DNA from 3 places in the Colwellia sp. MB02u-9 genome. Region 2 is predicted to be linked to each of the others. Evidence: predicted binding sites of a transcription regulator. Region 2 holds the regulator's gene; each other region holds the start of a gene.

Region 1 (3,290 bases), on a different contig from region 2:
TACCGGTATAATTTCTGGATAAATTTGTTTCATTCTCAGCGTTAAAAATCCAGCACTGTCATTATTATTCAGGGTTTGATGCTGTTTTAACTGACCATTATCAAGATAAAGCACCTGATCACATAGTCGCTCAAGTTCACTAAGATCATGAGAGCTTAAAATAAAGTTAACGTCGCTGGCATGCTCACTAACAATAGCGCGTATCTCTCTAGCATTAGCAGGGTCAAGCCCAGCGGTTGCTTCATCTAACATGACAATTTCCGGGCTACCTAATAAGGCTTGCGCTATGGTTGCGCGTTTTCGCATACCGTGCGATAACTCACTTGGTAGGCTAGTTAACGCATCCGACAAACCTACCATGTCTAAAACCCTAGCCGTATCTTTTTTAGCCAACTTGTTGCTCATACCTTGTAAGCGAGCATAAAAGTTTAATTGCATCGCAATCGTAAACCTAGGGTCTAGTTGCGCGTCTTGGGGCAAGGCTGACAAACGCCCAAACAGCGCTGAATTTCCAGGGGCATGTCCTAATATACTAATCTTGCCTGATGATGGCTGAATATAGCCACATAACAAGCTGAACAAAGTGGTTTTACCTGCACCATTAGGGCCTACTAAAGCCACTGGCGCACCTTTTTCTAAGGAAAACTCAACCTTGTTTAGGGCTGTTTTATCTCCATATCGTTTCGTGACTTGTTGAACATCGATAATTAAACTCATAGTGATGCCCTCTTCATCAGGAAATGGCTGGTCATTAATAACAAAGCGGTCTGTATTAAAGGTAATAAATATTGGCTAGTAACCATGTTATTTTGCGATAAAATACTGCTTATTTGCTCACCTGGAAATAGCCAGTTTAGATAAAAAACTTGGCCAAATTGATATTGAATAAAAGCAAGCACCAAGGGGCCTAAAGCAAAAAATAATGTGGCGGCAACTATCGCCAGTCGCGCTGAATTAACCAAGTTATTAAGCAATGACATTAAGGCAATAAACGGCATAACAACGATTAATAATTCTAAAGATAATGTAGCTCCTATCTGTAGGCTGGCCGATAAAAGTGTTATATCTCGCACACTGGCTAATATAGTTGTCGCTATTGAGGTCAGCAATATTAATATCGCTATAATAAGCAGCTGACCTAAATAACGCCCTAATACTAACTCGGCTCGGGTTGTTCTTAGGGTGATAAACCTTAATGTGCCACGATGCTTATCGGAACAAAACTGATCGCTACAAACCAATAAAGCAAAGCTTGGGAAAAAATATACCGCCACCAACCAATAAATAGCGTATTCAGCGACCAGCCAATCTAACAGCGCCGTTAGTCCCAAAGCACCAAACAGTTGCGACGCCATGCTTTCAAATGAAGGCGAAATAACCATTGAAGACGCTGAGCCAACAAAATAATACAAGATAATAAACCAGATTGTGGCAAAGGCTGATAACGCCAATAAGCCACGCTTAGTGGTAAACAAACGTAAAAGTTCAAAAGTAACTAAGCACCAAATTCTCGAGCAACTTATCTTCACATCACACCATAATAACTGTTATTTTTTAATAGATTAAAGTTAAAAGCAGTGAAATGCGAGTCATTAGTATAAATACCTTAAAATATTGTCAGCTTTTTTTACAGTTCAAAAAAAACATAAACATAACTAACTGTAAGTAAAGAACAAAGTATATCGGCCTGCTTTTTGCTTAACGCGTTGTATATGTCGAAAATATTAATATACATTTAATAAAGAATTATAGGAGTAGATTAATGAGGTATTCGTTCACAAGGCTAATGATGGCAGGATTGTTATTACTCTCTGGGCCTGCATTAGCAAGTACCACAACCGCAGGTTTTGGTCACGTAATTGAAACAAGAAGTAACTTTAATCAGTTTGATGTTAACGTCGATGGCGTAACTATTAATGTCTCTGGCTGGTCTGATACCGCTAATTTATCAACCGATCGTAGTCAAGACAGTGCAATTAAACGCGCTGTAGATTTTGATAAATTTAATGGTGGTTGGTCTATGCAAAATCAAGACGAACAACATGGTGGTTACTGCAATACATACAGCCATTCCGCAGATAATTTTGGTACTTGTGGTTATAAAGACTATGACTTCTTTCTATTGTCTTTTTCTGAAGAAGTATCATTAGTCAGTGCAAGCTATAGCTGGATAGCAAAAAGTGCAAGCCAAACCCAAGTCAGTGTAGCAGCGTTAGATAATTCAGTGTTTACTAATTCTAACAGTTTAAATAACAAAACTTGGGCTGGCTTAGCAAGTGGCCATACCCTAAAGTCAGATTATGCTCAAGTCGAAAATGCTAGTGGTTATTACTCAAATTTTCATGGTGATACTCAGGACCAGTATTCAACTATGTGGTTAATTGGCGCATTAAATTCAGTATTTGGTGGTAATGCCGCATGGGAAGGTAATGATGGAATGAAGCTATCTGGTGTTTCTTTCAGCAAATCAGCTAGTGATCCAGCGCAAGTACCTGAGCCTAATACGATAGTCATGTTTTTAATCGCGTTAATCTGCTTAACGCGTTTTGGTAAACGCCGCACTTAATCCTGATCAATAAAAAGGATGGCTTTGGCCATCTTTTTTTCATTTCTGCTCGCGTATTATTTTTACTAAAAATTCTATTATAAAAATTTTCAATATCAACACTACTTTTAAAGAAACCCGAGGTACTATGCGCTATACCGTTTTAATATTGTCAATGATGGTCATTCCTTTTAGTTATGCCAGTAATGCCAGTTATGACTATGAAAAAGCCCACATCGCATTTAATGCCAGTGAAATAGAAGCGGCTTATATACATCTAAAAAATGCTTTAAAAAATACGCCTGATGACTTACCCAGCCAATTATTAATGGCAAAAATACTACTACAACAGCATCATTACACTGACAGCGCGAGCCTATATCAAGAAGCGTTAAGCAATGGTGCCGACATCAATTTAATATTAAATGAGTTAGCTAACGCATTGATGTTATCTAAACAATACCAACAAGTGGTTGCATTAAACGACTTAGGAAAGCTAAATTATAACAACCACTTACAATGGTTATTATTAGCTGCTAATGCCTATAGTGCTCTAGACGAAATAGAAAAAACCAACTTATATTTACAACAAGCCTATGTGATAGCGCCTGATAATATTAGGGTACTACAAAGCCTCTCCACTCATTTTTTAGCGCAAAAAAAACACCTCCAAGCAAATGAAAAAATAACGCACCTGTTATCTTTATTTCCTGAAGATGCAAAAGGTTGGTATTTACAAGGGCAA
Region 2 (3,290 bases):
CTAAATACAGTATGCTCAATTCTACTGCATTAGGCAGGTATTCAATAATTTCGGGTACGTCGTTAGGATCGGCTGGCAGGTTACGAACATCGAGACTTACGGCAACATTTTCATAATCATTAATCACCGTATGGGTAAGTGCGGGTAACAAGTTGACAGGGATATTATCAACACAATAATAACCTAAATCCTCTAAAACACGCAGTGCAACACTTTTCCCTGAGCCTGAACGGCCACTTACAATAATTAATTTCATCCGTGTTTAACTCGCTTGTTGTATTAACTGAAACAGTTCTTGATTACTTTGGCATTTACGCACTTGCTTGCAAAATTGCTTGTTACGAAAAATTTTTGCGATACTTTGCAGCGTACTCAAGTGGCTCTGGCATTCTTCTTCAGGAACAAATAAGGCGATAAAAATATCAACGGGACGATGATCAACAGCGTCAAAATTAATCGCTTGTTCTGTGGTAATAACCACGGCAATAGGTTTCGTAGGCGTAGCATTTTCTAAACGGCCATGAGGTATAGCAATGCCATTACCTATGCCCGTTGAGCCCAATCTTTCACGCTTAACTAAGCTTTCTAAGAGCTGAAAAGTATCATGGCTGTCGAGTTTATCGGCGGCCAAGCGACTTAAATATTCTAATATACGTTTTTTACTGGCACCCGGTGCTGCACAAATAGTGCAGTCCGGGGTTAAGATGTCTTGCAACTTCATAAACTTCTAAGACCTATAGCGAAATGGCGCTAATGTTTGTTGATTTTGCCTTTATATTTCAAGATTTGGCGATCTAGCTTGTCAATTAATGCATCAATCGATGCATACATGTCACTATGTTGTGCCTTAGCATGAACTTCAGTGCCACTTAAGTGCACCGTTGATTCGGCAATCTGATTCTGTTTTTCTACCGTTAATACTACATGTACATTATTGATATGATCAAAGTGACGCTCTAGTTTTTCAAACTTGCCATTGACATAATCACGTAATGAATCGGTAACATCGACATGGTGTCCAGTAAGATTAATTTGCATATATTTCAATCCTCTTTATTGGCTGAATAAAACTGCCTACAATAGGCTTTTACGTTGATTTGATGGCGGTATAGAAAGTGACTCTCGATATTTGGCAATGGTACGCCTTGCCACTTGTATACCTTGTTCTGCTAAAATATCTGCCATTTTACTGTCGCTGAGTGGTTTTGCAGGTACTTCGGCAGCCACTAGCTTTTTAATTAATTCACGAATAGCCGTTGATGAACATTCGCCGCCGTTTTCAGTACTTACGTGGCTAGAAAAAAAGTACTTAAGCTCAAAAATCCCTCTAGGTGTGTGCATATATTTTTGCGTGGTCACACGAGAAATGGTTGATTCATGCATATCTACGGCTTCGGCAATATCGTTCAATACCATAGGGCGCATTGACTCAGGTCCGTGTTCAAAAAAGCCTTGTTGGCGTTGCACAATGCAATTTGAAACCTTTAAAAGTGTTTCGTTACGGCTTTCTAAGCTTTTAATAAACCATTTTGCTTCTTGCAAGTTAGAGCGAATAAATTGATTATCAGTAGATGACTTCATTGAACGAGACATAGCGGCGTATTGCTGATTAACCGATAGTTTAGGGGCAGTGTCAGGATTGAGCTCTACTGTCCAGCGGCCGTTTTTCTTTTCAACAGACACGTCTGGGATAACATATTGTTCTTCACTTTTGATGACGCTATCACCTGGACGGGGATCTAAGCTTTGTATTAGGCGAATAACTTCGCGTAATTGCTCTTCTTTCAAGCGTAATTTACGCATCAATTGACGATAATCACGATTACCGAGCAAGTCAATATACTCGCTGACGGCGATTTTGCTTTCCGCTAACCAAGGGGTATCTTTAGCAAATTGATTGAGCTGAATACGCAAGCACTCTGGAATTGAACGAGCGGCAACACCAATGGGGTCAAATACGTTAATACGCTTTAACACCACTTCAATCTCATCAAGTTCTACACCATCAATACCGACACTCTCTAAGATCTCTTCGGCTGAAACGGTTAAATAACCGGCTTCATCTATGGCTTCAATAATGGCAATGGCAATGGTTCTATCAGTGTCAGTAAAGGGCGTTAGTTCCATCTGCCAAATTAGATGGTCTTGTAATGAGTCTTTCGTTTCACCTTGATAAGTATAATCTTCTGAGGCATGGCCAACACCGCCACTACTAACACCAGCACTGAAGTTATCATCCCATGTGCTATCGCTGTTGAGTTCTTCGGGGATGTCTGTTTTTGCTAAACCTTCAGAGGAGCTAATTTCGTCTATCGAGGGAGTGGAGTCTTCGCTGCCATCAGAGGATGCTGCTGAGTTTTCGCCTACCGTTACCGAATATCCTGCTTCTAAATGGTCAGGGGTACTTTCTGAATTGTTATCGTGCGTTTCGTCAACTTCAAGCAAAGGATTACTTTCAAGTGCTTCTTGAATCTCTAGTTGAAGATCCAAAGTTGATAATTGCAACAGTTTGATCGCCTGCTGCAATTGCGGGGTCATCGTTAACTGTTGTCCGATACGGAGTTGCAGAGTAGGACGCATTTACGTTTTCTTTTCCCTATTCAAATTCATTAATTCAATTGGTTTTATTCACTATAGCGTGAATTGTTCACCAAGGTATACATCTCTTACATGTTGATTTGCAAGAATTTGCTTTGAATTACCTTCAGCGATAAGTTCGCCATGACTAACGATGTAGGCATGCTCACAAACATCAAGTGTTTCGCGCACATTGTGATCTGTGATCAATATACCTATGCCACGATCTTTTAAGTGTAGGATAATTTTTTTTATATCACCTACTGAAATCGGGTCAACACCGGCAAAGGGTTCATCCAGTAATATAAATTTAGGATCTGCGGCTAATGCCCGGGCTATTTCAACTCGTCGGCGCTCACCGCCAGATAAACTCATGCCTAAGTTATCTTTTATATGGCCTATGTTGAACTCTTCTAATAAATGTTCAAGTTTTTCTTGTCGCTCAACATCACTAAGTGATTTACGTGTTTGTAAAATGGCCATGATGTTGTCATGAACCGATAACTTACGAAAAATAGAGGCTTCTTGTGGTAAATAACCGATACCTTTTCTCGCGCGCTCGTGCATCGGCAGTAAGGTTATATCTTCATCATTTAAGACAATTGAGCCACTGTCGTTCTTTACCAAGCCAACAATCATATAAAAAGAGGTAGTTTTACCTGCGCCATTTGGCCCTAATAAGCCAACAATTTGTCCAGCGGAAACGTGCATAC
Region 3 (3,290 bases), on a different contig from region 2:
TACCTAGTACCGTTGGAATTTCGTTCCATACCAAATAATCATAAACAGTAAAGTCACCCCCCATGATCATTGAGAATGGGAATAAGAACATGTTAACAATTGAATGTTCAAAACCCATAAAGAAGAACAACATTACGGGCATCCACATGGCGGCCATTTTAGCACCAGCAGAAGTAGAGATCATCGCACCAACCACACCCATTGATACCATCCAATTACATAACATGCCGCGGAAGAATATAGTGATCCAGCCGCTTAAGCCATGTTCTTGGTAACCTACGGTTCTTGCTTCACCAATACTTGCTACTTTAGCTGCAATAGCACCGCCGTCAGCCGAATAACCATAAGTTAAAATAAAGGACATTAAAAAGGCTGTGGTCATTGCTCCGCCAAAGTTACCTAGAAAGACCAAGCCCCAGTTACGCATTACACCGCCAAAGGTAACACCAGGACGCTTGTCTAATAAGGCTAATGGTACCAGTGTAAATACACCAGTGAGTAGATCAAACTTCATCAAATAAAGCATGATAAAACCAACAGGGAAAAGACAGGCGCCTAAAATAGGGCTACCTGTTTTAGTTGCCACCGTAATCGCAAATATCGCAGCTAGGCCTAAAATAGCGCCGGCCATAAAAGCACGTATAAGAGTATCTTTGGTAGACATGTAAACTTTCTGTTCACCTGCGTCCACCATCTTGGTTACAAATTCACTGGGTTCTATATAAGCCATTGTTATATCTCTATTTAATAGTAAGGTTAATTCATTTTACTGTTTACTTAACAAAGCAAGTTGAATGCCAGTCATGTAACGTATTGATTTTTATTTAATATATAATTTTTCATTTGGTTTTTTTTGCTTTATTTGCCAGCGTTGCACAACTTTAATTAGCTTGGCGCACCAAATAAGATCACCATGATTTATAGGGTAAAAATTTACCATTCAAGGTTAAAATGACTCTATCGCCTTTTGGATTTTCTTCTTTTTCTACTTCCATAGAAAAGTCGATAGCACTCATGATGCCGTCACCAAACTTTTCTTGAATAACCTCTTTAAGGGTATCGCCATAGACGCCTACCACTTCGTAGATACGATAAATTAATGGATCTTGTGGTACTGACTTATCCCACTCTTTGGTTGGGTAGGCCATTAGGGCTTGCTTTGTTTCTTTAGGTAAGGCTAAAAATTCAATGATTTTATCAGCTTCAACTTCAGGCCAACTGTTCATGCCTAAACAGGCGGAGGTTGTCCAAACGATAGACATACCCACAGCGTCTGCAATATTCTGCCAACTAAGTTCTTTTTCATTTTTGATTGCAAATATTGCTTCAGTTACATCGAGCTTATTCATGTGACTTCCTTAAGATATAAAAATATTATTTGATTAAGTTAGCTGTTTAATCTTGGTGCGTTATTTTCAATACAGTGCAAGCACCTTAAATTACGCGTTGATTTAACCATCAAACGACTAACCTTGTTATCTACTGACATTAACAATTGCGAAAACTATGCCAATAGCTAAAATTTAATTAAACCACTGATTTTTATTTATATTAATTATTTTACTGGTCTGTGCAAGGCAACGGTTTTTCGTGATAAACGATATTTCGTGCTGTTTGTCACGAAATATCGTTGCTTGGCTTAGAAATTGAATGGTGGGGTTAGTTGATAAGTCATCAGGAATGTTTTATGCAAGCGAACTTATTTTTAAATGCACCTAACGCACTGTTATATATTGATCCTTTTAATAATAAAATTTTGCAGTTAAACCACAAAGCTGCAGTATTATTTGCTATCAAAAGCGACGTCGAGTTAGAAAATAATACGTTAACAAAGGTTAGCGTAACGCAGTTTTTTACTGGCTGTTTAGATAAGTTAATTCACTTTACTCAACAAATATTAGCGCAGGGCGAAGCGTGGACAAACGATCTATTTCTCACCATCAATAATGAAAAAATATATTTAGATATTACGGCTAGCGCTTTAGATAATAAGCTTTTGTTCTCTTGTCAAAGTGCCAAAGTGACTTATGCCCGTTACCACCAAGCAACAGCGCAAGCTAAATATAAAGCGGGTATTGTCCATTGGAATGCCAACGAAAGTGTATTTGAAGAAATTGAGCGACAAAATCAATTGTTACTCAGTGCGGTAGGTGATGGCATATATGGCGTAGATGTTGACGGGAATACCACCTTTGTAAATGCAGCGGCCGAGCAAATATTAGGCTGGGGGAAAGCAGAACTTGTTGGGAAAAGTATTCATGACGTGATTCATCACTCGCATGCCAATGGCGAGCATTACCACGCTTACAAATGCCCAATTTATGCTGCTTTTAAAGATGGAGAAGTACACAGTGTTGATGACGAAGTGTTCTGGTCAAAAAGTGGTATGCCAGTGGCGGTAGAATATAAAAGTACCCCAGTAACTGAAAATGGTTTATTAATCGGCGCCGTAGTTATTTTTCGAGACATAACACAAAGAAAGTCTATTCAAGCTAAATTGTTAAACGCTTTAAAAGAGGTAGATACACTAAAAGAGCGCCTTGAAATGGATAATGCGTATTTGCTTGAAGAATTAAATGCAGATTTTAATCATCACCAGATCATTGGTCAGAGTATGCAGGTGCAGCATATGGTTAATCAAATAGAATTAGTGGCAGCTACTAATGCGAATGTCATCATTACTGGCGAATCAGGTACAGGTAAAGAGTTAATTGCGAGGGCGATTCATGAAGTCAGTGAACGAAAAGCCCGGCCATTAATTAGAGTTAATTGCGCGGCAATTCCGGCAGACTTATTTGAAAGTGAATTTTTTGGTCATGTAAAAGGCGCTTTTTCAGGCGCAATATCAGACCGAGTTGGACGCTTTGAACTGGCGGATGGCGCGACTATTTTTTTAGATGAAGTCGGTGAGATTCCCTTACAACTGCAAGGGAAATTACTGCGGGTATTACAAGAGCAGCAGTTTGAGCGGGTAGGAGAGTCGAAAACCAGACATGTTGATGTCAGAGTTATTTCAGCCACTAATCAAAAATTAAAGACCTTGGTTCAGCAGAATAAATTTAGAGAAGACTTATATTTTAGGCTCAATGTATTTCCTATTCATTCACCGGCATTACGAGAGCGTAGCGATGATATTCCGCTTTTAGTAACACATTTTATTGATAAAGTGTGTTTAAACTTTAATCGACCTAAACCACAAGTGTCAGTTTCGCAAATGCAGTATTTAACTCGATACCCTTGGCCCGGCAATATTAGAGAACTGGAAAATATTATTGAACGTCAGATAATCT

Evidence for each region. Region 2 encodes sigma-54, which starts transcription at its own class of promoters, with help from an activator protein. Its sites were predicted from a motif close to GTTGGCACGNNNNTNGNNT; they were not measured.
Region 1: a site for sigma-54 is predicted at 1,682-1,700, ahead of xdp1 (exosortase-dependent surface protein XDP1). Genes of this name have one in related genera too.
Region 3: a site for sigma-54 is predicted at 1,496-1,514, ahead of cynS (cyanase). Genes of this name have one in related genera too.

What each region holds. Positions count from the first base shown of each region.
Region 1 covers NZ_JACGVF010000094.1:376,948-380,237, forward strand. Annotated here, with positions in the region: gene H4J65_RS10255 (ABC transporter ATP-binding protein) at 1-717, opposite strand, end outside; gene H4J65_RS10260 (hypothetical protein) at 714-1,529, opposite strand; gene xdp1 (exosortase-dependent surface protein XDP1) at 1,763-2,566, shown strand; gene H4J65_RS10270 (tetratricopeptide repeat protein) at 2,694-3,290, shown strand, end outside.
Region 2 covers NZ_JACGVF010000100.1:205,207-208,496, reverse strand. Annotated here, with positions in the region: gene rapZ (RNase adapter RapZ) at 1-256, opposite strand, end outside; gene ptsN (PTS IIA-like nitrogen regulatory protein PtsN) at 263-721, opposite strand; gene hpf (ribosome hibernation promoting factor) at 751-1,038, opposite strand; gene H4J65_RS17080 (RNA polymerase factor sigma-54) at 1,075-2,580, opposite strand; gene lptB (LPS export ABC transporter ATP-binding protein) at 2,632-3,290, opposite strand, start outside.
Region 3 covers NZ_JACGVF010000096.1:97,766-101,055, forward strand. Annotated here, with positions in the region: gene H4J65_RS12810 (formate/nitrite transporter family protein) at 1-730, opposite strand, end outside; gene cynS (cyanase) at 909-1,349, opposite strand; gene H4J65_RS12820 (sigma-54-dependent Fis family transcriptional regulator) at 1,688-3,290, shown strand, end outside.